DNA from 3 places in the Comamonas sp. lk genome. Region 1 is predicted to be linked to each of the others. Evidence: predicted binding sites of a transcription regulator. Region 1 holds the regulator's gene; each other region holds the start of a gene.
What was found. Region 1 encodes sigma-54, which starts transcription at its own class of promoters, with help from an activator protein. Its sites were predicted from a motif close to TGGCANGNAANCTGCTTT; they were not measured.
Positions count from the first base shown of each region.

Region 2: EAO39_RS04000 (ammonium transporter) is a predicted target of sigma-54. The motif match lies at 6,988-7,005, and genes of this name have one in related genera.
Region 3: EAO39_RS17330 (BMP family protein) is a predicted target of sigma-54. The motif match lies at 6,945-6,962, and genes of this name have one in related genera.

Region 1 is NZ_UOOB01000002.1:755,202-764,696, forward strand. It holds gene EAO39_RS22290 (sugar ABC transporter ATP-binding protein) at 1-770, opposite strand, end outside; gene EAO39_RS22295 (sugar ABC transporter substrate-binding protein) at 827-1,774, opposite strand; gene EAO39_RS22300 (aspartyl/asparaginyl beta-hydroxylase domain-containing protein) at 2,147-3,070, shown strand; gene EAO39_RS22305 (RNA polymerase factor sigma-54) at 3,152-4,750, opposite strand; gene lptB (LPS export ABC transporter ATP-binding protein) at 4,848-5,624, opposite strand; gene lptA (lipopolysaccharide transport periplasmic protein LptA) at 5,621-6,292, opposite strand; gene EAO39_RS22320 (thiol:disulfide interchange protein DsbA/DsbL) at 6,449-7,099, opposite strand; gene EAO39_RS22325 (SPOR domain-containing protein) at 7,202-7,942, opposite strand; gene argS (arginine--tRNA ligase) at 7,976-9,495, opposite strand, start outside.
Region 2 is NZ_UOOB01000001.1:890,866-900,360, reverse strand. It holds gene EAO39_RS04035 (helix-turn-helix transcriptional regulator) at 1-595, opposite strand, end outside; gene EAO39_RS04030 (hypothetical protein) at 802-2,787, shown strand; gene EAO39_RS04025 (hypothetical protein) at 2,893-3,177, shown strand; gene EAO39_RS04020 (LLM class flavin-dependent oxidoreductase) at 3,223-4,221, shown strand; gene EAO39_RS04015 (YafY family protein) at 4,232-4,921, shown strand; gene EAO39_RS04010 (glutathione S-transferase family protein) at 5,009-5,650, shown strand; gene gspF (type II secretion system inner membrane protein GspF) at 5,718-6,938, shown strand; gene EAO39_RS04000 (ammonium transporter) at 7,076-8,278, shown strand; gene EAO39_RS03995 (5'-nucleotidase) at 8,355-9,260, shown strand; gene EAO39_RS03990 (EF-hand domain-containing protein) at 9,365-9,495, shown strand, end outside.
Region 3 is NZ_UOOB01000001.1:3,793,260-3,802,754, forward strand. It holds gene EAO39_RS17305 (hypothetical protein) at 1-1,010, opposite strand, end outside; gene ybiB (DNA-binding protein YbiB) at 1,770-2,789, shown strand; gene cobA (uroporphyrinogen-III C-methyltransferase) at 2,834-3,634, shown strand; gene EAO39_RS17320 (acyl-CoA thioesterase) at 3,725-4,225, opposite strand; gene EAO39_RS17325 (NAD(P)/FAD-dependent oxidoreductase) at 4,391-5,680, shown strand; gene EAO39_RS17330 (BMP family protein) at 5,735-6,775, opposite strand; gene rpsU (30S ribosomal protein S21) at 7,203-7,415, shown strand; gene EAO39_RS17340 (GatB/YqeY domain-containing protein) at 7,539-7,985, shown strand; gene EAO39_RS17345 (LysR substrate-binding domain-containing protein) at 8,109-9,029, opposite strand; gene EAO39_RS17350 (tartrate dehydrogenase) at 9,113-9,495, shown strand, end outside.

The DNA.
Region 1 (9,495 bases):
CCGCGCCGCAAGCCCTGGGCCCGCAGCAGCACCGAACCGGCCTTGCGGCGCGGCTTGGTATCCAGCGACTCCACGGCATGGCCCACCATGCGCTCCACCAGCTCGGGCTCGCTCAGGCCCTGCATGGGCAGCACATCCACCAGGCGTCCGTCGCGCAGCACGGCCACGCGCTCGGACACGCGCTGCAATTCTTCCAGGCGGTGCGACACATAGACCAGGGCCACGCCCTGGGCCTTCATCAGATCGATCTGTTCGAACAGATGCTCGATTTCCTTGGCGGTCAACATGGCCGTGGGCTCATCGAGCACTAGCACGCGGTTGCCATCGCGCAGATTGCGGGCAATCTCCACCATTTGCTGCATACCTATGCCCAGCTGCCCCACGGGCGTGAAGGGATCGATATGCTGCAAGCCCATCTTGGCCAGCTGCGCATGGGCGGCCTTGGCCAGGGCATCGCGATCCAGCCAGCCCCAGCGCTGGGGCAGGCGATCGAGCAACAGGTTTTCGGCCACGGTCAGGGTGGGCACCATGCCCAGCTCCTGCAGCACCATGCGCACGCCAAGCGCTTCGGCCTCGGCACGGTATTTGGGCGCAAACGCCCGACCATCGAGCTGCATGATGCCGCGCGAGGGCGTCACCAGACCGCACAGCATTTTGGACAGCGTGGATTTGCCGGCGCCGTTCTCTCCCGTCAGCGCCAGACATTCGCCAGCGCGCAGATCGAGGGAAACGCCATCCAGCACCGTGCTTGGACCATAGTCCTTGCCCATGCCTTGCAGCGTCAGCACCGGCGTGCCGCGCCGCCCCTGGTGGTTGTCAGCAGCGATCACTTGGTCACCAGCACCACGTCCGTTTTCACTTCGGCAGGCATCTGGGCCTGCGGCGTCTTGTTCTTGACGGCCTTCAGCGCTTCTTCAATGCCGAAAACCGCTTGCTTGGCCGCAAACTGGTCTGCGGTGGCCAGCACACGGCCATCCTTGAGCATGGGCGCAATGGCGCGAATGTTGTCGTAGCCCACCACCAGCACCTTGCCGGCCTTGCCGGCGGCCTTGACGGCAGCCACAGCGCCCAGGGCCATGGAGTCATTACCGGCCAGGAGAGCCTTCAGGTCCGGGTTTTCGCGCAGCATGCCGGCGGCCACCGTATTGCCCTTGTCGATCTCCCACTGGCCCGATTGCACGCCCACCACGTTCATCTTGGCTGCGGTCATCGCATCCTTGAAACCCGCCGTGCGCTGCTGCGCATTGGTGGTGGTGGACACGCCCTCGATGATGCCGACCTTGTCGCCAGCCTTGAGCTGCTTGGCCAGGTACTCGCCCACCAGACGGGCGCCCACACGGTTGTCGGGGCCTACGAAAGGAATGACCAGGCCTTTTTCCTTGAGGGCGGCGGCATCCAGGCGGTTGTCGATATTGACCACGCGCACGCCCTTGTCCACCGCCTGCTTGAGCACCGGCACCAGGGCCTTGGAGTCAGCCGGGGCAATCACCAGCGCATCCACCTTCTGGGCCACCATCTGCTCGACCATCTTGATCTGGGCGGCGGTGTCGGTTTCGTTCTTGATGCCGTTGCTCAGCAGCACGTACTCGCCTGCGTGGGCTTTCTGGTGCGCCTTGGCACCGTCTTCCATGGTGCGGAAGAACTCATTGGCCAGGGACTTCATGACCAAGGCCACCTTGGGTTTGTCCTGGGCTTGAGCTGCCGGAGCCCAGACGCCAGCCAGCGCCAAGGCTGTCAGACCGACCGAAACCACTGCGTGACGACGTTGCAACATACCGCTCTCCCGGGCCTCAGGCCCATCAATTTGGAAAAAAGGGCCGGATTATAGGTTTGCCATCGGTATTAACCCGCGCCCACGCAAATAGACCTCAAGCGCTCAATCCCTTAACCGAGTCCTTGTTTTATAGGCTCAGGCTTTGTGCATAGGGGTAGGAATAATCCCCTGCCTGTCTAGACGTCGATTTCTCCCGTCGACCAGCGGCCCGGTGGCGCCAAGCCGGGCCTATCTCCAATAGATCGGCATCAATATCGACTCAAGCCATTGAATAGAAAGCGCCTTCAGCTATCAACTTTGAGAGCCCTCAAGAAAAACGCTGTTTGACCTGTGCCATGGCCTCTGCTGGAGCACCCCGGTAAAATTGCCGCCATGGCAAAAATCATCGTCCTGGCATTGGTAGTGCTGTTTTTCGGTTGCGGGCTGTACATGCACCTGCGCGGCAAGGTGCGTCACAAGGTGGTGAAGCAATTGTTTGATCATTCCACCTTCACCGCGCCCTTCAACGTCTTCATGCTGATGTTCAGCAAGGTGCCGCGCACGCCTTATCTGCCCACAAGCACCTTCCCCGAGCTGGCGCCGCTGCAGGCCAACTGGCGCGAAATCCGCGAAGAAGCCGTCAATCTGCAGAAAAACATGCAGATCAAGGCCGCCGCCAACAATGACGATGCAGGCTTCAACTCCTTCTTCAAGACCGGCTGGAAGCGCTTTTATCTGAAGTGGTATGGCGATGCCCACCCCTCGGCCATGGAGCTGTGCCCCAAGACCACGGCGCTGGTCAAATCCATTCCCAGCGTGAAGGCCGCCATGTTTGCCGAGCTGCCGCCCGGTGCCAAGCTCAATCTGCACCGCGATCCCTATGCGGGCTCGCTGCGCTACCACCTGGCCGTGCTGGCGCCCAATGACGACCGCTGCATGATCGAAGTGGATGGTCAGCCCTACAGCTGGCGCGAGGGCGAGGGCGTGATCTTCGACGAGACCTATATGCACTGGGCCGAGAACCGCTCGGAAGGCAATCGCATCGTGCTGTTTTGTGATGTGGAGCGCCCCATGACCAACGGTTTTGCCCAGTGGCTCAATCACTGGCTGGGCAAGAATGTGGTGGCCGCCGCCAGCTCGCCCAACAACGAGGGTGATCCCCGCGGCATGATCAGCAAGCTTTTCAAGATTTCCTTCTACGCCGGCAAGTACCGCCGCGCCTTCCGCAGCTGGAACCCGACCTTCTACAAGGTCCTCAAATTTGGGCTGATGATTGCCGTGCTGGCGCTATTCATCTGGTGGTTGATCCCGAACTGATGGATGCCGCCTGAGGCGCTTTGCGCACCAAATTAAAAAGCCGCTGAGCATGGCATCAGCGGCTTTTTTGTTGGGCGTGGCTTACAGCGCCTTGCGCAACGTGGTGGTGGGGATCTTCAGCTGCTCGCGATACTTGGCCACGGTGCGACGGGCGCATTCAATGCCTTGCTCCTTGAGCATATCGGCCAGCTTGGCGTCCGACAGCGGTTTTTTCGTGTCTTCCGCATCCACAAACTGCTTGATCAGCGCCCGCACAGCCGTGCTGGAGGCGCTGCCGCCGGTCTCGGTGCCCAGGCCCGAGCCGAAGAAGTACTTGAGCTCGAACGTGCCTTGGGGCGTGGCCATGTACTTAGCCGTGGTTACGCGGCTGATGGTGGATTCATGCAGGCCCAGGGCATCGGCAATATCGCGCAGCACCAGCGGGCGCATGGCCAGCTCGCCATGCACAAAGAAGTTTTTCTGCCGCTCCACAATCGCTTCCGACACCCGCAAGATGGTGTCAAAGCGCTGCTGGATGTTCTTGATAAACCAGCGCGCTTCCTGCAGCCGCTGCTGCAGTGCCGCATGGCCTTCGCTGTTCTTGTGGCGGCGCAGCACGCCGGCATAAATGTCATGCACCTTGAGCCGCGGCATGACTTCGGTGTTGAGGCGAACGGAAAACTCCATCCGGCCCGAGCCGACACGCACCGGGCGCACGATGACATCGGGCACCACGATATGGCGCTCCACATCCACGAAGCGGCGGCCGGGTCGCGGCTCCAGCCGCGCAATCAGGGCCAGGGCCTCGCGCAAAGCTTCCTCGCGCGCGCCGCACAGGCTGGAGAGCTTGCGCATATCGCGTCGCGCCAGCAAGTCCATGGGCTGGCAGCACATGGACAGGGCCAGTTGCAGCACATCCCAGTGCTTTGCTGTCGTGCCCTCATCTTCGGCCAGACGAATCAGATCGCGCAGCTGCAGTTGCAGGCATTCGGCCAGATCGCGTGCACCCACGCCCACGGGCTCCAGGCTTTGCAGCAACTTTAGCGCCATGGCAAAGCGCTGCTCCAGCTCTTCGCGCTCTTCCAGGTCGTCACCGGCCAGGCTGTAGGCCAGATCGGCCAGAGGCTCTTCCAGATAACCGTCGTCGTTCAGCGATTCGATCAGAAAGCGCAGCGCCGCGCAGTCCTCGGCACTCAGGCGCAGGCTGAGCGCCTGGCGGTGCAGAAAATCGCTCAGGCTTTCATGCTCGCGCGCCAGATCGATGGCGTCGGTTTCCTCGTCGCCATCGCTTTTGCGGCTGCCGGACGAGGAGGGGCCATCCCATTCGCTGCTGGATTCGCCCCCCCATTCCCCGTCTTGTCCGTCGGCACCGTCGCCGCTCCAGTCCAGCGTCTCGGGGGTTTCGGTGGTCGGCGTTTCCGCTATGGTTTCAGAAGCTGCTTGTGTTGATGAATATTCAGTTTCAGATGAGTAGCCATCTGAAGTGCCCATGGATTCGGCGGCAGCCGCTTCCATAGAAGGAGCGTCCATCGGCGCATCGACGTCGTCGCCGTCGCGCTCCAGAAACGGGTTGTCCACCAGCATCTGTTCGACTTCCTGCGCCAGCTCCAGCGTGGACAGTTGCAGCAACTGAATCGACTGCTGCAGCTGCGGCGTGAGCGACAGATGCTGGGATACGCGTAAGGACAGGCCCGGCTTCATCAACTGAACATCCTTGATGTGCAAGCGACCCCGGCATGCCCCCGATGCAGGGACAGCAGCCACAGGAAACGGGGGAGCGCGGTGGTCAACTCACGCATCACATGCGGAAGTGTTCACCCAGGTAGACTCGGCGCACATCGGCGTTGTCCACGATCTGCTCTGGCGTACCTTCGGCCAGTACATGGCCGTCGCTGATGATGAAGGCGTGGTCACAGATACCCAGGGTTTCGCGCACGTTGTGATCGGTAATCAGCACGCCAATGCCGCGCTCTTTCAAGAAGCCGATGATGCGCTGGATTTCGATCACCGCGATGGGGTCGATACCGGCAAACGGCTCATCGAGCAGAATGAAGCGTGGCTGCGTGGCCAGGGCGCGGGCGATTTCCACCCGGCGGCGTTCGCCCCCGGACAGGGCCAGCGCCGGAGACTGGCGCAGATGCTCCACGCGCAATTCCTTGAGCAGATTGTTCAGCCGCTTGTCTATCTCTTCCTTGGAGAGCAGCTTGCCTTGCTCGTCCTTTTGCAGTTCCAGCACGGCGCGGACGTTTTCTTCCACGCTGAGCTTGCGGAAAATCGAGGCTTCCTGCGGCAGATAGGACAGTCCCAGGCGCGAGCGCTGGTGAATCGGCATATTGCCCACGGCATGGCCGTCGATGAAGATCTCGCCGCCATCGCTGCGCACCAGACCCACGATCATGTAAAACGAGGTGGTCTTGCCCGCGCCGTTGGGGCCCAGCAGACCGACGACCTCGCCTTTTTGCACGGACAAAGACACGTCCTTGACCACCTTGCGGCTGCCATAGGACTTGGCCAGATGCCTGGCCTCCAGGCGGCTGTCCGCTTCGCCGCTGCGCAGGGTGCTGTCACGGCTCATTTCTTGTCACCTGCCTTGTCGCTGGCTTTCTCACCGCCCAGCGTCATGCTCTGGCGCAAGGGCTCGGCCTTGGGCTGGGCTGGCTTGGGCTGGGCGCCTGGCGTGCCGTCCTTGGGCGCCATGATGGCGCGCACCCGACCGCCCTGGCCCACGGAGGAGCTGGGCAGGCCACCGCTGGTCTTTTGACCGTCGACGGTATAGACGTCGGTGATGTTGTTGTAGACGATGACCGAGCCCGTGACCTGGTCGCTGAGCTGACCGCCACGGTAGCGGCGCATCTCGCCACGGCGAATGAATTTGACGATATCGGCCTTGCCGTCGTACTCGATGACCTCGCCCTCGCCTTCAATGAACTCATCGGGCTGACCGGGTTCGGTGTCGCGTTTTTGGCGGAAGAAGGCACGCTTGCCCGGCTCGGCCTTGACCACGCCGTACTGAAAGCCTTCGGCATCCTGGCGTACATCCAGCTGCGTACCGCGCAGCACGATGGTGCCCTTGGTCATCACCACATTGCCGGTGAAAACGCTGGTCTGCTGAAGCTCGTCGTGGCGCAATGCATCGGCCTCGATATTCATGGGCTTGGCGCTATCGGCCTTTTCGGCATGCGCCGTGCCGGCCAATACGGCAAAAGCCGAGGCCAGCACGAAAGAGAGAAGTCGTTTGGTCATGGAGGGCACGTTTCTTGCATACATTGTAGTCATTCCCTTTTTGGCGCCGCCGCAAACATACACTGGCCCGGATCAAAACCTCGCCATACGGGTATGAAAAAGCCCGCTCAGGCAGACCTGGCGGGCTTTTGGGATGTACAAGCTGCGCTCGCCGTATCAGCCCTTGCGGCTGGACACGATCAGGGCATTGACCACGCGCAACACATTTTCCATGTTGCCGGCCTTGGTGCCATCCGTGTAGTACTTGCCGGCCACGCCCATGGCAGGCACGCCTTCCACGTCGTAGGCCTGCTGCAGCTGGGTGGCCTTGCGCACCTGGTTGGAGACGGTAAAGGAGTTGTACATCTCCTTGAACTTGGCCACATCCACGCCCTGCTTGCCGGCCCATTCGAAGATGGCGTCATCGGTGGCCAGACGGTTGCGTTCCACGTGAATGGCGTGGAAGGCCTTGGCGTGCAGCGTACCCAGCAGATTCATGCCTTCCAGGGTGTAGTACAGCTTTTGCTGAGGCACAAAAGAGGCATTGAAGGCCACGGGCACGCGGTTGACCACCACATCGGCAGGCGCTGCGTTCTTCCAGGCCGCAAACGTGGGCTCGAAAACATTGCAGTGCGGGCAGCTATACCAGAAGAACTCGATCACCTCGACCTTGCCGGCGGGCGCGCTAACAGGGGCTTGCTTGCTGAGCTTGAGGTAGTCCTTGCCTTCCTTGAAGCCTGCGGCCTGAGCCCAGGTGGCAGAGGAACCCAGTGTCAAAGCACCAGTGGCTGCAGCAGATGCAACCAGAGAAAATTCGCGGCGTTTCATCAAAACCAACTCCTAAATCAGGTCTGCAGTGTCAGAGGCCATCAGCCATAAAAAGTTCAACCCAGCTCTCAAGCCCGGCACAGCCTGGGCCTCAAAGATGTTTTACCTTGCGGCGCGAACCAGGGTGGAATCCACACCGGCGCCGTCGAGCTTGCCCTTGAGCTGCTCGGCCTCATCGCGCTTGTTGAACGGACCCACGCGCACACGGAACACGGTGATGCCGTTTTGCTCACGCTCGCTGACCCGGGCTTCCCAGCCCAGCATGGCCAGCTTGGCGCGCTGCGCCTGGGCTTCCTTCTCGCCACGGAAAGCACCGGCCTGCACAAAGTAGTTGAAGCCGGGCTCGCCGCCAGTAGCCGCCACGGCAGCTGCTTTTTCCTTGTCGGCACGGGCTTTTTCAGCCTTCTCGGCGGCAGCGGAGCGCTCCTTGACCAGATCGCCCAGAGGATCACCCGTGGCCGGCTTGACCGGCTTGGCGGGATCGACATGGGGCTGGGCAGGCGTGACCGGCTTGCCGGTCACGGGGTCCAGCGCAGCAGTGCCTGTGGCCGTGACCGGAGCCACCGGCGTGCTTGGCGTTACGGGCACGGCAGGCGTTTCCACGGCAGCCGGCGGCACAGCAGGAGTCGGTAGCGGCGCACGGCTTTGCAGCGGTGCGTTCGGGTCCCAGTTCTTGTTGCGCTCAGCCTCGACGGCGTCGCGATCCGTGTTGTTACCGCCCTTGTTCAGAAAGGGAACGGGCACCTTGGTCACATAGACGGCCACGGCCAGAGCCGCTGCCAGGCCAATGACCATGCCGAAAATCAGTCCCAGGATGGTGCCGCCGCGTTGCTGCTTCTTCATAGGTCGCTAAAGGCTTTCCGCTTGACGCTTTGATTACATGCGCTCGGGTGCACTGACACCCAGCACAGCCAGACCATTGTGCAGCACCTGAGCGGTGGCTGCGACCAAGGCCAGGCGGGCCAGCTTGAGCTTTTCATCATCCACCAGGATGCGTTCGGCATCGTAGTAGCTGTGATAGCAGGAAGCCAGATCGCGCAGGTAGAACGTCACGTCATGCGGAGCATTGCCTTCGGCAGCGGCCGTCAGCATCTCGGGGTACTTGGCCAGCAGCAGCATCAGGGCCTGGGCTTGCGGGCCTTCCAGCGCCGACAGGTCCACGTCCTTGAGCGACGGCAGGCCGGCGCCGCCGGCTTCTTGCCAGGCACGCAGCACCGACTGGATACGCGCATGGGCGTATTGCACGTAGTACACGGGGTTATCGTTGTTCTGGGCCACGGCCAGATCCACGTCGAAGGTGTATTCGGTGTCGGGCTTACGGCTGAGCAGGAAGAAGCGCACGGCATCCTTGCTGGTCCACTCGATCAGATCGCGCAGCGTCACATAGGAGCCGGCACGCTTGCTGATCTTCACTTCCTCGCCATTCTTCACCACGCGCACCATGGTGTGCAGCACGTAGTCGGGGTAGCCCTGAGGAATACCCACATCGGCCGCCTGCAGCCCGGCGCGCACGCGGGCAATGGTGCCGTGGTGGTCGGTACCCTGAATGTTCACCACCTTGGTGAAGCCACGCTTGAACTTCTGGATGTGATAGGCCACATCGGGTACGAAGTAGGTGTAGCCGCCGTCTGTCTTGCGCATCACGCGGTCTTTGTCGTCGCCGTAGTCGGTGGACCTGAGCCACAGCGCGCCGTCTTGCTCGTAGGTCTTGCCGTTGGCGATCAGGCGCTTGACGGTTTCCTCGACATGGCCGTTTTCGTACAGGCTCGATTCCAGGTAGTACTCGTCGAACTTGAGGTTGAAGGCCTGCAAGTCCTTGTCCTGCTCGTTGCGCAGATAGGCCACAGCGAACTGGCGGATGTTGTCGTAATCCTCTACATCGCCATTGGCCGTGAACTCGCGGTCATCGGCCTTGATGGCTTCCTTGGCCAGGAAGGCGTTGGCGATGTCGGCAATGTAGTCGCCGTTATAGAAATTCTTGGCCAGCGGGTTCTCGCCGTCGGTAGGCCAGCACTCGTCACCGGGCTTGAAGCCCTTGGCGCGCAGCTGCGTGCTCTTGGTCAGGGTGTCGATCTGCACGCCCGCGTCGTTGTAATAAAACTCGCGGTGCACCTTCCAGCCCTGGGTGGAGTACAGATTGCTGATGGCATCGCCAATCGCAGCCTGACGGCCGTGGCCCACGTGCAGCGGACCGGTGGGGTTGGCGGAGACGAACTCGACCAGAATGTTTTCGCCACGGCTGGCCTGGTTGCCGAACTCGGCTCCCTGCGCCAGCACTTCGCGCACGATCTGCTGCTTGGCGGCGGGCTTCAAGCGAATGTTCAAAAAGCCGGGGCCTGCAATTTCAATCGCATCAACCCATTGCTGGAAGGCCGGTGTGGCTTCCAAAGCGGCTT
Region 2 (9,495 bases), on a different contig from region 1:
GCACGGCCAGCGAGGCATGCACCAGCGCCTGTGATTTGTAGAGGCGACGGTGAATCGCAAACGCTGTCTGCAGATGCGGCATCAGCTGCTGCATCAGCTGCAGCTCCTGCGGCTCGTAAGCGCCGGCAGCGCGCGGGCGCACCATGGTCACATTGAAGGAGCGCTCGTGCTGGTTCTCCACCACCGCGGCGCAGGAATAAAACAGGCCCTGAGGCTGCAACCAGTCGCCAAACCATTCGGTGGACGTCAGTCGCTGATCGGGGAAAAGCTGGGATGAATTGACCACGGTTCCCGGGCTGTGCAGGCTGGGGTCCTGCAGCCAGACATTGCACTGGCAGTAGTGCTGGGCAAAGCTCGTCAGCTCGGCCGCGTCAAACCCGCAACTGGCGCCAAAGCTGCCGAAGCCCCCCTCCATATCCACGGTTTTCTGGGCGAAGTCATTGGCCCAGATCACGCTGGCGGGCGAACGCAGCGCCGTGCCGAGTTTCTGCAGCACGCTCTGCCATCGCGCCGGCTCCAGCGCAGCCTCGTAAATCGAGGCAATCAGATCGGGCACCAGCTCTTGCAAAGCCATAGGAATATGAGCAGCAGCCATATGCGCACCTGAACGGTTGGTTTGATTTTGAAGGTCAGCGCGTCTTGCAAGGTTACATGGAACACGGTTTGCAATATATGAAAAACAAGCAAATACATGGCCATGGGAAAACCCTTCACCTATTTTGGGGATGAATTTCCTCCAACAAATACTTACAAACCTCAGAGAAATTCCCACACCAAAAAGCCCTGTTTTGAAAGGCTTTCATGACGCAGCACCCTGTCCATTCATCCATGCAACCCAGCATTCCTGCTCCAGCCCCTTTTCTGCGCCCCACCCGGGCGCTGGCCACCGTCGCTCTGATGGCCGGTCTGACCGCCTGTGGCGGAGGTGGCGGCGGCGACAGTGCCGTCCCTGCGCCACCGCCTCCCGCCCCTGCCACCACGGCGCTGAAAACCACCGTAGTCGATGGAGCCTTGGAAAAAGCCGTGGTCTGCCTGGACAAGAATAGCAACGGCTTGTGCGATGCAGGCGAGCCTACGGCGACCACCGATGCTGGCGGCAATGCCACCCTCAACGTAGCCAATGAGGATCTGGGCAAATACGCTGTTCTGGCCATGGTGGGCACCGATGCCATCGATGCGGACACCGGCCCCGTCAAGACGGCCTTCACCCTCAAGGCTCCGGCCGATACCACGGCCCTGGTCAGCCCTCTGACCACGCTGGTCGAGACCCAGAGAGCCAGCACCAGCAGCAGTACGACCGATGCTGCAGCAGCCGTGCAGGCCCAGTTGGGTCTCAGTGGTTCGCCCATGGCCGATTTCACCCAGGACAGCTCGGCCGACGGCAAGCTGGCGGCCACGCTGGCCCGCCTGATTGTGGTGACCACCCAGGTCCAGCGCAACGACACCAGCGGCGCCCTGGGCGTGGATGGCAAGCCGCTGACTACGGGCCAGATCGACAGCGTCATCAACATCCGTCTACTCCAGCAGTTGCAGACCCTGGCCACAGCGGTGCAGGACAATCCCAGCCTGGCCGACCCCAACACCTCCATGGCGGACAAACAGGCCTCCATGGAAACTACCGCACGCCAGGTGGCCGATGCCTCGGGGCTGACCGCCGCCAATGTGGGCGTGATCGCCGCCGCGCAAGCCCAGACCACCACCCCTGAAGCCACAACCCCCACCGAAACCAGCAGCCTGCGCTGGTTCAGCTTCACCAACGCCAGCAATTTCTATATCCGCGCCTTTGAGGCCAGTGCCGCACAGAACACGCCAGATGCCAACGGCAAGCGGCACTTCACCGAGTACCGCGAACGCGTGGTCAATGGCGTGGAGTCTCCCTGGGCGCGCCCTCAGGTGTACTGGACCGGCAGTTCCTGGTTCAGCTGCCCTACCGACTATGTGCACGAGGTCGGCAATATCGGCAGCTCGGGCGAAACCGAATCCCTGTATTGCAACGCCATGCGCAGCCGCGCCAAGCAAAGCGTGCGTGATATCTCGGGTCTGAAGATGGCCGATATCGTGAGCGAAATCCGCTCCAGCCCGCTGCTGGATTCGGCGGACGGCTCTTTTGCGGACTGGGGCCCCAAGCCCTCGCAACTGCCCGCCAACGCCACCTGGCCCAGCGGCTCCACGCTGGCCTATCGCACGGTGACGGATCTGGGCGGCACCGAGTACTACCTGGGCAATAACACCAATCGCGCCACCATTCCACCCGCCAACGACCCCAACAACCCCGACAGCAATGTCTGGCACAGCGCCAGCCTGGCGGAGTTTGTGGCCTGGAATGCCGGCGACTTTGCCAGCAACGTCAGCACGGCCCAGGTACACGGCAACAACGCCCGCGTGCTGGTTTCGCGCCGTGACTATCTCAAGCCCGACGGCAGCAGTGCCTACAAGCGCTATATGGTGGGCTTTGAGCCCGGTGGCGAGCTGCGGGCACGCTTTTACGAATGCGAAGGTGATACCTCGCAAAACCGCAACGCCACCTTGTTCATCAACGGCGTCTCCACCTGCAAGGTGATCCTGGTGAGCAACTACAGCATCAGCAATCTGGGCGATGCCAAGGTGCTGCGTTTCAGCACCGAGCCCACCCAGTTGAACGTCAGCAACTTCCAGAATTACCGTTTGTTTGTGGAGCGCGGCGGCGTCACCTATCTGGGCTATCGCGACAAGCAGATGGTCAGCTACCAGCAACGCCTGAACAAGGTCGCGGCTGAGGCACTGCTGGCCTCTCTGGGTCTGAACTGATACCTTTTTGTTTCGTGCGCTTGGCCCGCCGTTTGGCGGGCCTTTTTTTGCGCATCCAAGGCCCCACCGTACCCCGGAAATGCCTGCTTTGCCACAATCATCGGCATGCTTGAAAACCTTCGTTCTTTCGCCCAGCCCTATGGCGGCGACCTCGTTTTGCCGCTGATCCTGCTGGCCGTCGTCAGCCTGGCGGTACTGTGGCAATTCAAGAGCCGCATGGATGTGGCGCAGCTGCGCCGCATGATCCGCGTCGCAGCGCTGGTGGCGCTGCTGGGCTCGGTTTTTGCCATGCAACTGGGCGCTGCCTATTACGCACTGGCCATCGTTCTGCTGGTCTGGGGTGTGGTGGTCGGCATTGTTTTTGGCAGAGAAATAGGCCGAAAGCGCTGATCGATAAAGCGCATACAGCTATCAAAAACATTTGTTAGAGGCCCTATGAAATCACTAGACAAGATCAAGCTCTCCATGCTGGATCTGGTGGCTGTGCGCGAAGGCGGCACGGTTGCCGATGCGCTCAAGATTGCCGTACGCACCGCCCAGCAGGCGGAAAAACTGGGCTTTAGCCGCTACTGGCTGGCCGAGCACCACAACATGCCAGGCATTGCCAGCTCGGCCACGGCCGTGCTGATAGGCCATATTGCAGGCGCCACGCAAAAAATTCGCGTGGGCTCGGGCGGCATCATGCTGCCCAACCACGCACCGCTGGTAGTGGCCGAGGCTTTCGGCACCCTGGCCGAGCTCTATCCCGACCGCATCGATCTGGGCCTGGGCCGTGCGCCCGGCACGGACGGCCCCACCATGCGTGCCCTGCGCCGCGACCGCGTGGAGACCGAGGAAGACTTTCCGCGCGATGTCCAGGAGCTGCAGCGTCTGCTGGGCCCTGCGCAAGAGGGTCAACGCATCATCGCCATGCCCGGTGCCGGCACCCAGGTGCCGATCTGGCTGCTGGGCTCCAGCCTGTTCTCGGCCCAGTTGGCCGCGCATATGGGTCTGCCCTACGCCTTTGCCTCGCACTTCGCGCCGCGCATGCTGCACCAGGCGCTGGCTGTCTACCGCCAGATGTTCAAGCCCTCGGCTACGCTGGCCAAGCCTTACGCCATCGTCGGCGTGCCTGTGATTGCCGCCCCCACGGACGAAGAAGCGCAGTTTCTGGCCAGCAGCACCTACCAGCGGGTTCTGGGCATTTTGACGGGCAACCGCTCGCGCCTGCAGCCTCCGGTGCCGGGTTTCTGGGAACAGCTCGATGCCCGCGCCCAGGCCGCCATCTCCGACTTTCTGGCCGTGGGTGTGGTCGGCGGGCCGGACACCGTGCGCCAGGGCCTGCAAAAGCTGGCCGAGGAAACCCAGGCCGATGAGTTCATGCTGGTCAGCGACGTGTTCGATGCCGAGCTGCGCCTGCGCAGCCTGGAGATCACCGCCCAGGCCATACAGTGACCGTTCTGCCATGAGCCGCTCGGCCCGTCTGCTGCAGCTGCTGGACAGCCTGCGCCGCGCCCGCCAGCCGCAAACCGGGCCGCAACTGGCCCGGACACTGGGCATCAGCCTGCGCACGCTGTACCGCGACATCGCCACCTTGCGCACCCAGGGTGCAGACATCTTGGGCGACCCCGGCATAGGTTTCGAGATGCGGCCCGGCTTTCTGCTGCCGCCCCTGATGTTCAATGCCGACGAGCTGGAAGCCCTGCTGCTGGGCGCCCGCTGGGCTAGCTTGCAGGCCGACCCGCAACTGGCACAGGCCGCCACGGCCGCCATGGACCGCATTCGCGCGGCACTGCCACTGGATCTGCGCATTGCCGTCGATACCAGCGGCCTGCTGGTTCCCAATATGCAAGACGATCCTCCCGCCGAGCCCTGGCAGGCCGCACTGCGCCGCGCCATCCGGGCCGAACACAAGGTGATGCTGCACTACCGGGACCAGCATGGCGTGCTGAGCCAGCGCAAGATCTGGCCATTTGCCATGGCCTACTTCGAGCGCAGCCGCGTGGTCTCGGCCTGGTGCGAACTCCGTCAGGCCTTTCGCCACTTTCGTGCAGACCGCGTGGACGCGCTGGAGGATCTGGGAGAGCGTTACCCGCAACGACGTCAGGCCTTGATACAGCGCTGGCTGGACGAGACCGGCTGCACCCTGGACTGAGTGCGGTGCTCTGCTGACAGAAACTGTCAGCCTCTCTTCCTACATTGCACCCATGGCGCGTTTGCCATGCCAACAGGAAGAACTGCAATGTCCCCAACCTCTGCCCCCAAGCTGCGCTTCTACAGCAATCCCATGTCCCGCGCTCGCATGGTGCACTGGATGCTGCAGGAGTGCGATGCCGAGTACGAAACCATCACGCTGGACTACGGCCCGCCTATGAAGTCTGCGCAGTATCTGGCCATCAACCCCATGGGCAAGGTTCCGGCGCTGCAGCATGGCGACACCGTCATCACCGAAACCGGGGCCATACTCGCCTATCTGGCCGAGCTTTATCCCGAAAAACAGCTGGCTCCGGCCATGGGCAGCCCCGAGCGCGGCAGCTATTTGCGCTGGCTGTTTTTCGTCGCCGGGCCGGTGGAGGCGGTCTCCACCGCCAAGACCGAAGGCTGGCTGAACGGGCAAACGCCACAGCAGGCGGTGGCTGCAGGTTTTGGGCGCTTTGACGACGTAGTCGCCACCTTGCTGCACGCCGTGCGCGGCAAGCAATATGTCTGCGGCACGCACTTCACGGCGGCAGACCTCTACCTTGCCAGCTATCTGGGCTGGAGCATGCAGCAGGGCACGCTGCCCACGCTGCCGGAGTTCAGCGCCTATGCGCTGCCACTGCTGGCACGCCCGGCCTCCGCCCGCGCCGATGCACTCGACGGCCCGCTGGAGCAACTGGCCTGAGTGTCACAGGCTTCGGGCACAATCATCGGCAGGTGGCCGACGGTCACTGTTTTCATGCCTTTGACTGATGCCCGCCTTCACCTTTGAAGCCCTGGATGCCCAGGGCCAGACCCGCAAGGGCACTCTGGAAGCCGACAATACCCGCGCAGCGCGCAACCAGTTGCGTACCCAAGCACTGATTCCGCTGCTGGTGGAGCCCGTGGGTTCGGGCAATGCACAAGGCCCATCGACATCGAACTGGTTCAGCCGTCCCGTGCTCAACTCCACCTCGCTGGCGGTCTGGACTCGGCAGCTCTCGGGTCTGGTCAGCTCCGGCCTGCCCATAGAGCGTGCGCTGGCGGCCTTGACGGAAGAGGCAGACGACAAACGGCTGCACCAGTTGATGGCCTCGCTGCGGGCCGAAGTCAATGCAGGCTCCACTTTTGCGCGGGCGCTGGGTCAGCATCCGCGCGAGTTCTCCGATATTTTCTGCGCCGTGATTGGTGCGGGCGAGGCCAGTGGCAGCCTGGGTGCGGTGCTGGAGAGCCTGGCCGACGATCTGGAGTCGCGCCAGGCGCTGCAATCGAAGCTGATTGGCGCATCGCTGTATCCGGCCATCGTCACCCTGGTGGCCATCGTCATCGTGCTGTTTCTGGTCAGCTATGTGGTGCCCCAGGTGGCCAGCGTGTTTGCCGGCACCAAGCGTGCACTGCCGTTTCTCACCGTGGTCATGCTTTCCTTGAGCAGCTTTGTGCGCAGCTATGGCTGGGCCATGCTGGCGCTGCTGGTGCTGGCAGGCATAGGCTTTCGCATCGCGCTCAGGAACGAAGCGTTTCGCGAACGCTTTGATGCCCAGTGGCTGCATATCCCGCTGATAGGCCGCCTTGCACGCAGCTACAACGCCGCCCGCTTTGCCGGCACGCTGGCCATGCTGGCCAAGGCGGGCGTGCCGATTCTCAAGGCCTTGCAGGCCGCCGCCGAAACCCTGAACAACCGCGCCCTGCGCGCCGATGCGCTCGATGCGCTGGCCATGGTGCGCGAAGGTGCACCCCTGGCCTCGGCCCTGGCGCAGAAAAAACGCTTTCCCGGGCTGGTGGCCATGTTTGCACGTCTGGGCGAGCAGACCGGCCAGCTGCCGCTGATGCTGCAGCGCGCGGCCACCCAGCTCTCCACCGAAGTACAGCGCCGGGCCATGCATCTGGCCACCATTCTGGAGCCCCTGCTCATCGTGGCCATGGGCCTGATCGTCATGCTCATCGTTCTGGCCGTGCTGATGCCCATCATCCAGCTCAACCAGTTTGTGAAATAGCGCACCAGACGGGGGCGCGCACCATCCAGAGCCACCACTCACTTCAGAATGGCGCGATTTTTGCTTTTTTTGGTGCATTGCGTTTTTTCCACGCAATGCTGCACCAATAACTAGCAAACTTCAGCTGGAGCGTTTTCATGGAAGCACTAAAACAGGGCGCTGATGCCCTGTTCATTTTGATGGGCGCAGTCATGGTCCTGGCCATGCACGCAGGTTTCGCATTTCTGGAGCTCGGCACCGTGCGGCGCAAGAACCAGGTCAATGCACTGGTCAAGATCCTGGTGGACTTCTCGGTCTCTACCGTGGTCTATTTCATGGTCGGCTACGGCGTGGCTTACGGCACGCACTTTTTCGTGGGTGCCGAGCAACTGGCCGCGTTCAACGGCTATGCACTGGTCAAGTTCTTCTTTCTGCTGACTTTCGCCGCCGCCATCCCGGCCATCATCTCGGGCGGCATCGCCGAGCGTGCCAAGTTCTGGCCGCAGCTGATCGCCACCGCCGTCATCGTCGGCCTGATCTACCCCTTCTTCGAAGGCATTGTCTGGAACCAGCATTTCGGCGTGCAGGCCTGGATCAAGGCGCTGACCGGTGCCGAGTTTCACGATTTCGCCGGCAGCGTGGTCGTCCATGCCGTGGGCGGCTGGATTGCCCTGGGCGCCGTGCTGCTGCTAGGCCCACGCAGCAACCGCTACCGCCGCGATGGGGCCATTGCCGCCACCCCGCCATCGAGCATTCCGTTTCTGGCGCTGGGCGCCTGGATTCTGACCGTGGGCTGGTTCGGCTTCAATGTCATGAGCGCCCAGACCCTGGACAAGATTTCGGGCCTGGTCGCCGTCAATTCGCTGATGGCCATGGTCGGCGGCACGCTGGCGGCCTTGGCCGTGGGCAAGAACGACCCGGGCTTTGTGCACAACGGCCCGCTGGCCGGCCTGGTCGCCGTCTGCGCTGGCTCGGATCTGATGCACCCGCTGGGCGCACTGACTGTGGGCGCGGCGGCCGGCGCCATCTTCGTGATCATGTTCACGCTGACGCAAAACCGCTGGAAGATCGACGACGTGCTGGGCGTGTGGCCGCTGCACGGCCTGTGCGGCGCCTGGGGCGGCATTGCGGCCGGCATCTTCGGCAGCAAGGCCCTGGGCGGACTGGGCGGCGTGCACCTGGGCGCCCAGCTGATCGGCACGCTGATGGGCGTGGCCTGGGCCACGGCCGGTGGCTTTCTGGTCTACGGCCTGCTCAAGACCACTTTGGGCCTGCGCCTGAACCAGGAGCAGGAATTCGACGGCGCCGACCTCTCCATACACCGCATCAGCGCCACGCCGGAGCGCGAAGCCAACTGGTAAGGCAGCGGAGGCGGAGGATGAGGCAGGCTGCGTATCATCTGAAGCTGTCTGCCCACCTACCGGAAGCTGTACCACCATGGCCCTGACCCTGGACGAGAAAATCGTCGTCGCCATCTCCTCGCGCGCGCTGTTTGACTTCGAGGAAGAAAACCGCCTGTTCGAGAACAGCAACCCCGCCACCTACCTGAAGCTGCAGCGCGAGCGCCTCGATGTACCTGCCGCGCCCGGCGTGGCCTTCTCCCTGGTCAAGAAACTGCTGGCCTTCAATACCGAGGCCCAGCAGCGCGTGGAAGTGGTGCTGCTGTCGCGCAACGATCCCATCAGCGGCATGCGGGTGTTTCGCTCGGCCAAGGCCCACGGCCTGCACTCCATTCAGCGCGGCGTATTCACCCAGGGGCGCGACCCCTTCAGCTATCTGCGCCCGCTGGGCGCGCAGCTGTTTCTGTCGGCCAATGCCGAAGACGTGACCCAGGCCCTGCAACTGGGCTACCCGGCTGCCCATGTCTACACCGACTCCAGGCGCGCCAGCGGCAGCCACCCGCAGGAATTGCGCATCGCTTTTGACGGCGACGCCGTGCTGTTTTCCGACGAGGCCGAGCGCATCTACCAAAGCCAGGGTCTGGCGGCTTTTCAAAAACACGAGGCAGAAAAAGCCAGCCAGCCGCTGCCCGAAGGCCCGTTCAAGCCCTTGCTGGCAGCCCTGCACCGACTGCAGCAGGTGGATGCACCCGGCATGCAGATCCGCACGGCCCTGGTCACCGCCCGCAGCGCCCCGGCCCATGAACGGGCACTGAACACGCTGATGGACTGGAAAATCGATGTGGACGAGGCCATGTTTCTGGGCGGCCTGCCCAAGGGCGGTTTTTTGCGTGAGTTTGAACCTGACTTCTTTTTTGACGACCAGACCGGCCATGTGCGCAACGCGGCCAGCCATGTGCCATCAGGCCATGTGCGCAGCGGCGTGGCGCACGAGAAGGCGTAGATACATCCGTAAAGTTGCGCAAAGCCTGGCAAGCGATTGCAAAAGCCTGACCGCTGGCGCGGACTGCAGTTGAGAATCAGGCTATCGCCCCCAACTGGAGTTCCATGTCGAAAGTTTTCCCTCACTCTGCCGCCCCGATTTCCCGCACCGCTTCCACCCGTCTTGCCGCCCGCTCATCGACCATGATGAAAGCCGCCATGACGGTGCTGCTGACCAGCGCCTTTGTGCTGCTGCC
Region 3 (9,495 bases), on a different contig from region 1:
GCATAAGTACTCATGCTGGTCAAGTACTTATAATTGCCACTGAGATCATCATCCAAGAATTTAATGATGGAATCAGATTCCTTGACTTTGGCCTCGAGCAAATCGAAGAAGGCACTTTCGGATGGTGCAGGCGGCTTGGGTATTGTGATCTCTGGCGTAGTAGGAACGGCTTTCTTAATAATGTTCAAAAGAGGATTATCACCTACGAGTGCAGCAAGTGCGTCATCAGCCGATTTCCATTGAGCACCTACAAATACCTCTAGCTTTGACAAGCTACCCGATGCAACATCCTGAGCGACCGAGTTTATTTTTTCAAGTTGGCACTTGATAGGATCTGTTTCGATTGCGCTGACGCAGCCTTCGCTCTGGCTGGAGAATCCAACCAATGCATGCATGAGCTTTGCAGATTCTTCAAAGCCTGGCTTGGACAAGTCATTAATAGATGTAATGGGCTTGATGGTAAATGGATCAACACCAGCCAATTGTTTGGCCAGATTTTTACCATATGTCATGGCCTCTGCACTAAAGCCATTTTTTGCAGCATAGGTGACGGCGGCCTCGGTGAAGGGATTCACCATTCCTTGCGCTTTCTCTCCCTCTTTGGGCTTCTCAACGAAGCTGCGCATTTTCATGCCAATAGGTGCTTTTTCAAACACGAATTCACCATCTTTTATTTTCAACTCATTCAGATACTCAGTATTGGCATCCGCAACAACTTCGATAACAAAAGGACCTTTTCCAGATTCAACGTCAAACGCAAAAGTACCGTCGGGATTGGTTCGAACTTCTAGAGGTTTAGTTGTGATTTGTTTGGTAAGGTCAGTGCTCTCATAAACCTTAACAATGGCATTTTTCATAATGCCTTTTGCTGCAGTACCTGTAAATGCAACGGATGAAGCAACAGGAGTCGTTCCTCCTCCACTGTTACCGCCGCCTCCCCCACCACCGCATGCAACCAGTGCTGCGGCAGCCAAACTCGCGAAGACAAATTTAGATTTTGTATATTGCATAGAAATAACCTTTCAGAAAATTATCAAAACATATTAAATTTTATTTATATTCTATGTGACTTTTTTTTACATTTGATTCTTTTGCAATCTTTTCAATCATCTAAAAAAACTCAAAACGCCATCTAAATCAAGCGCAAAAGCAAAAGTAAGCACTCACATTTATTTCAAGCATTTTCAGAAACATGGGAAAAATACAACGATTCGTTAAATGAAATGAAATTTCTTATATTTTGTGCTAAGAAATAAAAATAATCATATGATTCAAATATCGAAAAATGCAGAGCTTTAAAGTACTTTATTACAAATGATCGCATTGATAAAAAAATGCTATCAGCCGACGCCCATTCGCAAGACAAACTCCTATCTTTTACATCTGTAGTAGTCAATAGGGAATACCTTTAATTTCCATCTACCTGCACAACAAAGCCCACGCCATATTCGCATGCGTGCATAGATTGGCGTCAGCAGTGAATCGCCTCGGATTTTTTTGAATCCCTTTGAGCCGTTGGCAATGGCATCTCGGCCTCTGCCAGTGAAGGCCACTGATCGAAACGTGGCGCTTCTGGGATGGCCATCTCGATGTAGTTGAAGACGTCGGCCCGTGCACCGCTGCTGGTTGCGTAGGCCTGCGATGAAAGTCTGCGACGCCGAACTTTGATGCAAAAATTAGCACCGGGGTGCTCCCCTTCTGGCACGTCATTTGCTTATAACGACTTCATCGTATGAAACTCGTTCGTTATGAGGACAATTACATAAATCATGAGTATCAGCCCCTATATCAAGGACATCGGCCGCGGCACCAAGGGTGCTCGCTCGCTTACGCGTGAGCAGGCCGCAGACCTGATGGGCAAGCTGCTGGACGGACAAGTCAGCGATCTGGAGTTGGGCGCGTTCTGCATTGCCATGCGTTTCAAGGGCGAAAGCGCCCAGGAGCTGGCCGGATTTCTGGATGCCACGCAGCAGCGTCTGCCGGCCTGGCCCACGGCCTCGCCTGCGATCCCCGTCGTGGTGCTGCCCAGCTATAACGGTGCGCGCAAGCTACCCAATCTGGTGCCACTGCTGGCAGCGCTGCTGGCCCGCCAGGGTCTACCGGTACTGGTACACGGTTGCGATACCGAAGACAAACGGGTCAGCACAGGTGCTGTCTGGCAGCAACTGGGCTGGCCGGTGCTGCAAAAGCCTACGCCCCTCGCAGCAGGTCAGATGGCCTGGATGCAGACCCGCCATCTGCTTCCCTCGCTCGAACGCTTGCTGCAGGTGCGCCGCCAGATTGGATTGCGCAATCCCACACACAGCATCGTCAAACTGCTCAATCCCTTGAGCGGCCCGGGCACGGCGGCTGCGGCACAGCGCAGCCTGCTGTTGGCCAGCTACACCCATCCCGACTACGCCCATCCCATGGCCGAGACCCTGGGCCTGCACAACGCCAGTGCGCTGCTGCTGCGCGGAACCGAAGGCGAAGCCGTGGCAGCGCCCAATCGTGAACCTGCCAGCCTGGGCCTGATTGACGGCCAGATCTGCTTTGAGCGCAGCGCGGTTCACAGCAGCCAGCTCAGCAGCCAAACCGCTGGAGACGAGCCCGCAGCGCCAGAATTACCCCAAGGGCTGAGCGCCGCCCAGACGGCCCAGCGCATCGAAGCCATGCTGGCAGGCACGCTGGCGATTCCCGCACCGATTACCCAGCAGATAGCCCAGATTCAGGCCATGCACCGTGCTGTTCACCAGCCCGGTGCCGAAGCCATGGCCCAGGTGCAGAGCTTTCACCGCTGCCCGGACTGAGTACAAAAAATTTCGCCCCACAGGCAAGCCCCACAAAGACCGCCATGCCAAGCACTATTCATACCCCACTTCACACCGGCCAATGCACGCTGGTGGGCGCCGGCCCGGGCGACCCCGAACTGCTCACCATCAAGGCAGCCAAAACCATTGCGGCAGCCACGGTCTTGTTTGTGGACGATCTCGTCAGCGATGCCATCACCGCCCACGCCAATCCGCAAGCGCGCATGGTTTACGTGGGCAAGCGCGGCGGCTGCAAGAGCACGCCCCAGGCATTCATTGAAAAGCTGATGATTGCGGCCGTGCAAGAGGGAGAGAAAGTGGTGCGCCTCAAGGGCGGCGACCCCTTCATCTTTGGCCGCGGCGGCGAAGAGGTCGAGCACCTGCGCCAGGCCGGTATCGAAGTGCAGGTCATCAACGGCATCACCTCGGGTCTTGCAGGTCTGACCAGCCTGGGCGCGCCGCTGACCCACCGCGATCGCGCCCATGGCGTGCTCTTCATGACAGGTCATGCCAAGCCCGGCGACAGCGGCCCCGACTGGCGCCAACTGGCCGCCACCGCCCATGCAGCCAAGCTCACCCTGGTGATCTACATGGGCGTGAGCAGTGTGGAGCGCATTACCGAAGACTTGCTGGCCGGCCTGCCCGGCAGCACGCCCGTGGCGGTCATCCAGCACGCAAGCTTGCCCCAGCAGCGCCATGCGCTCACATTTTTGAAAGATCTGCCCCAGTGCATTGCTGACAACGGTCTGGGTAGCCCCAGCATCATCGTCGTAGGCGACGTGGTGCAAGGCGTTGCCGCCTGGCAAGACCAGCAAAACACCCAGCCGCAAGCCGCCGTGGCCTGACGCTGCTTAACGCGCCGACGTTTTGGCCCGGCGCGCTACCAACCAAAGACGAGCAGCAAAGCCGGCCCTCAGTAAGGGCTGGCGGCAAGATCAGGGTGTGACGTTCGCGCTGGTTGTCACGCGAATCTGGGCAAAACGCTCTGCCATGTCCTTGCGCAACTCCTTGCGAATGATGGCAGCCTGCCAGCGGCGCTTTTCTTCATCGCCCTGAGGCTCCAGCGGCGGCACCAGTGCGGGCTTTTTGTCGTCGTCAACGGCCACCATGGTGAAAAAGCAGCTGTTCACATGGCGCACCACCTGGCTGCGGATGTCCTCGGCCACCACCTTGATGCCGATTTCCATGGACGACTTGCCCGTGTGATTGACGCTGGACAGAAACGTCACCAGCTCGCCCACATGGATGGGCTGCAGAAACATCACCTGGTCCACGCTCAGCGTCACCACATAACGGCCCGCATAGCGGCTGGCACAGGCGTAGGCCACCTGATCGAGCAGCTTCAAGATGGCGCCACCGTGCACATTGCCCGAAAAATTGGCCATGTCCGGCGACATGAGCACCGTCATGCTCAGCTGATGGGAAGGGGTATTCATGGGCTGCAATTTTAGATTTGAATACCCGCCAGCGCTTGGCGTCCACGCATATTCCCCTGCGACTTCCGTAGCCGTGCAAATCGGCCCGGATAAGCCTGTGCCAAGGCCTGCGCAAGCCGCTTCTGGGACAATCGCCCCCTGTTCCTGCCCTGCTCCTTTGTCTGAATGTCTGCGCACGCCCCGTCTTCCTCCCCTGTTTTTTTTGATGCTGTCGTCATAGGCGCCGGTGCTGCCGGCCTGTTTTGTGCGGCGCAGGCAGGCCAGCGCGGCCTCAAGGTGCTGCTGATCGATCACGCCGAAAAAGTGGCCGAGAAGATCCGCATCTCCGGCGGCGGGCGCTGCAACTTCACCAACCGCGATCTGGACGTGCGGGCGCCGCACAAGCATTTTGTGGGGCAGAACCCGCAGTTCTGCCGCTCAGCCTTGTCGCGCTTCACGCCGGCCGATTTCATTGCGCTGATGGACAAGCATGGCATTGCCCACCACGAAAAGCACAAGGGCCAGCTGTTTGCCGATCGCTCGGCCGAGGACATCATCGCCATGCTGTTGGCCGAATGCGCGGCAGGCCAGGTGCAGCGCTGGCAGCCTTGCCGGGTCAAAAAAATAGAGATTTTGGCCAGCAGCCCAAATGAGGAAAGCGCTGCGAGCTATCAAATCGATACGGATCGCGGCCCGGTGAACGCCACCAGTCTGGTAATTGCCACCGGCGGCCTGAGCATTCCCAAGATTGGCGCCAGCGACTTTGGCTACCGCCTGGCCCAGCAATTCAATCTGCCGCTGGTGGAGCGCACGCCCGGCCTGGTGCCCATGACGTTCGACGGCGATGCCTGGCAGCCTTATGCCCAGCTGGCAGGCCTGGCCTTGCCGGTTGAAATCAGCACCGGTAGCAAAAAAGAGCGCATGGCCTTTAACGAGGACTTGCTGTTCACCCACCGCGGCCTGTCCGGCCCGGCCGTGCTGCAGATATCGAGCTACTGGAAGCCCGGCACGCCGCTGGTCATCAATCTGGCCCCCGAGGTGGATTTTGAAGCCGAGCTGCTGGCCGCCAAGCAGCGCTCGCGCAAGCTGATTGCCAACGAGCTGGCCCAGTGGCTGCCCGCCCGTCTGGCCGATGCCTGGGTGCAGCAGGATGCAGCCTGGCAGCGCCCGATTGCCGAGGCCTCGGACAAGGCCCTGATCGCGCTGGCGCAAAAACTCTCGCGCTGGGAGATCACGCCCACGGGTACCGAGGGTTATAAAAAAGCCGAAGTCACGCTGGGCGGCGTGGATACCAAGGTGCTGTCGCAACAGACCATGGAGTGCAAAAACCAGAGCGGCCTGTATTTCATCGGCGAAGTGGTGGATATCACCGGCTGGCTGGGCGGCTACAACTTTCAGTGGGCCTGGGCCAGTGCCGCCGCCTGCGCCCAGGCGCTGGCCGAGCGCAGCCAATGCCTGATGGAAAAAGCGTGCTGAGCCCCTGAAACAGGGCGCAGGACGCTATCAAGACGAAATCAACTGCGCAGGCTTTTAAACGGAAAACTCCGGCCCGTTATAGGCCTCGGGCACCTTGAGCTGACCCGAAGCAATCGCGCGGCTGGCCTGCTCCACGCGGCTGCGCACGGCGGCGGGCACATCGGCCGCCGTGGTCAGACGCACGGCAGCCGGGTCCTGCAAACCGATCTTGACAATGCCGGACTGCGGCGCAGCGTTCACCGTCATGTCCTTGACGGCCTGGAACACGCCAATCCCCACATCGGCCCAGGCCGAGGCCACGAAAACCTGCGGATCGACCTGCGTCCAGTCGATCACATTGCCGATCTGGCGCACCTTTTTCTCGCGGCAAGCGCGCGTCGCACCATCGCGGCCCGCATTGAGCATGGTGAAGATCACATCGGCTCCGGCCGCAATCTGCGCCTGCGCCACGCGATAGGACAAGGCGTTGTCGTCCTGATCGCCCGAGAAGTTGGTCAGCAGCTTGACCCGGGGATTGGTATCGCGCACACCGGCAGCATAGGCAGCGCGGCCCTTGAGGCCCGGCGGCACGCGAATACCCGACATATGGCCGACCACGCCGGTCTGGGTCGTCAGCGCCGCCAACACTCCGGCCAGATAGGCCGACTCCTCTTGCAGCACGTCATAGCTGCTCAGATTGCTGCCCTGCACCAGCCCCTGGGTGACCACAAAGCGCGTACCGGGAAAGCGCGGCGCCACTTCGGCCACGGCCTGATTGTTCTGGCCGCCATGGGCAATCACCAGCTGCGCGCCCTGCTCGGCCAGCTGCGTGAGCGCCGGCACGAGCAGCTCTTTTTTGGGCGCAATACCGTCGATGAAACGCGTCTGCACTCCCAGCTCGGTTCTGGCCTTTTCCAGTCCGCGCCAGCCAGCTTCCATAAAGCCTTTGTCGCTGCGCGAGCCGGCAAATAGCCCGCCGACCACCAGATTTTTGTGGGCAGGCTGGACCGCCGGCGCGGCGCAACCGCCCAGGACGAGCAAGCCCGCACCGCCGGCAGCCGATGCCAGCCACTGGCGACGCGAAATCAGATTCTGTGCAACACACTCCAACACCATAAGAACTCCTGGATCAACAACAGCAGAGATTGATGAATTGATTTCTCAACTCAAAAACAAAGAAAATCAATTTCCAAAACTGTATACAAAACAGCCGAAATCTTCACTGCGACAAACCCGCTCAGGGTCGCTACGTACCATTGCAGCTATCTTGAGCACTTCTGTTGTGATAGCAAGTGATGTGCCAGGGCACAGGCATTCAGCAGGGCTGACCAGTGCCCCGCCATTGCTGGCCGTGCCGCGTAAAATTGAATTTGCGCAGCTACTTCGACAGAGTCTTTTCAATCGTTTATAATGCTCGACTTTGCTGGCATTACCCCGTCGGCCATACTAGTTAATAGAGACGGGGAACAACCGCTGACCATGGCTCACAGGCTCGATCTCCTGTGAACCCTCTGACAGCACAGATATCTGGAAATATTCGCTAATGACTACCATCCGCGTTAAAGAAAACGAGCCCTATGAAGTTGCCCTGCGCCGCTTCAAACGCACCATCGAAAAGCTGGGTCTGCTGACCGATCTGCGTGCTCGTGAGTTCTACGAAAAGCCTACAGCCGAGCGCAAGCGCAAGAAGGCTGCTGCCGTGAAGCGCCATTACAAGCGCGTTCGCAGCATGCAACTGCCTAAGAAGCTGTACTAATTCGTTAGGACAGTCGGCCGTTAAACGCCGCAAACCCGCGCTCGGGACGCCAGGCGCGGGTTTTTTGTTTTCTGGCCACCGCTTCTGATTCAGGCGGTGACCTCCATCACCAGGAGAAAAGCCATGAGCTTGAAAGCCCAGATCACCGAAGACATGAAGAACGCCATGCGCGCCAAAGACAGCGTGCGCCTGGGAACCATCCGCCTGCTGCTGGCCGCGATGAAGCAAAAAGAAGTGGACGAGCGCGTGGAGCTTGATGACGCAGCCGTCATCGCCATCGTCGACAAGCTGCTCAAGCAGCGCAAAGACTCCATCACCGCTTTTGAAACCGCCAACCGCCAGGATCTGGCCGACGTGGAAAAAGCCGAAGTGGAAGTGCTCAAGGTCTATCTGCCCCAGCGCATGACCGAAGCCGAAATCACCGCTGCCGTCCAAGCCATCGTGGCCGAAGTCGGCGCTTCCGGCCCTGGCGACATGGGCAAGGTCATGGGCGCCGTGAAGTCCCAGCTGGCAGGCAAGGCCGATATGGGCCTGGTGTCTGCCGCCGTCAAGGCCGCACTGGCTCCTTGAGGCGAACTCACGCCACTCCCAAAAAGCGCCTGCGGGCGCTTTTTTTGCGTTTGAAATGCGCTAAAAAATATCAATTCAATCGCTACCCACGCTTGCAAACAATAGGCCAGCGGCATGTAGCATTCAAATCTGCGTGGATTTTTCCATGCCGGAGGTTTCAAAGAACGCCTGCAGAAACTCCACGGCCACGCGCACCTTGGCCGAGCGACTCAGACGCGCCGGGTAGACGGCCCAGACATTGGCCTCCTGCCGCCAGGCGGGCAGCAGCTGCACCAGGGTTCCGGCGGCCAGTTCGGCACGCACATCCCATAGCGAACGCAGCACAACGCCATGCCCGTCCACCGCCCATTGCACGGCCATCTCGCCGTTGTTGGTCGATAGCGGCCCTGTCACCTTCAGCGTGCGCTCTTCGGCCCCGGCGCGCAGCTTCCATACGCCGAACGGGTGGTCACGCTCCTTGATCACCAGACAGTCATGGGCGGCAAGCTCATCCACGCTGCGCGGCATGCTCTTGCGCTGCAGATACGCAGGCGCAGCGCACAGCACGCGGTGGTTGGCTGCCAGCAGGCGTGCAATCAGGTGCGGCGCAATCTCGTCGCCCACGCGCACATCCAGATCAAAGCCCTCGGCCGCCACATCCACAATGCGGTCGAACACCTCCAGCCTCAGCTGCAAGCCGGGGTGAAGCGCTATCAGCTTCGATAGTGCCGGCGCCACCACCTTGCGCCCGAAGCCAAAGCTGCAGCTCACGCGCAGCAGGCCGCGCGGCTCGCTCTTGGTGGTGCTGACTTCTTCGACCAGATGATCGATATCGTCCAGGATGCGCTGCGCCCACTGAAATACCCGCTCGCCCTCTTCCGTCACCGCCACCCGGCGCGTGGTGCGGTGCAGCAGCTTGACGGCCAGCTCCTGCTCCAGCAGGCGAATGCGCTTGCTCACATAGGCGGGCGAGGCCCCCAGCTCCAGCGCCGCCGCCGCAAAGCTGGCGCGGCGCACCACGACCTGAAACACACGCAGATCTTCCGGCAACAGGTTTTTAAACACGATCTGTAAACAATCAAAGCACGATAGAACAATTCACTTCATTACAGCATGGTTCAGAATCAGGCCCATACCAAGGAGTAGCCATGTCCCAAGTGAAGAAGATTGCGGTAATTGCCGGTGACGGCATTGGCAAGGAAGTCATGCCCGAAGGCCTGCGCGCCCTGGAAGCCGCCGCACAGAAATTCAATTTACCGCTGGAGTTCCACCACTTCGACTGGGCGCATTGCGACTATTACGCGGCCCACGGAAAAATGATGCCCGACGACTGGAAGGCCCAGCTCAGCGGCATGGACGCCATCTTCTTTGGCGCCGTGGGCTGGCCGGCCACCGTACCCGACCATGTCTCGCTGTGGGGCTCGCTGCTCAAGTTCCGCCGCGAGTTTGACCAGTACATCAATTTGCGCCCGGTGCGCCTGTTCGAAGGCGTGCCCTGCCCGCTGGCCGGCCGCAAGCCCGGCGATATCGA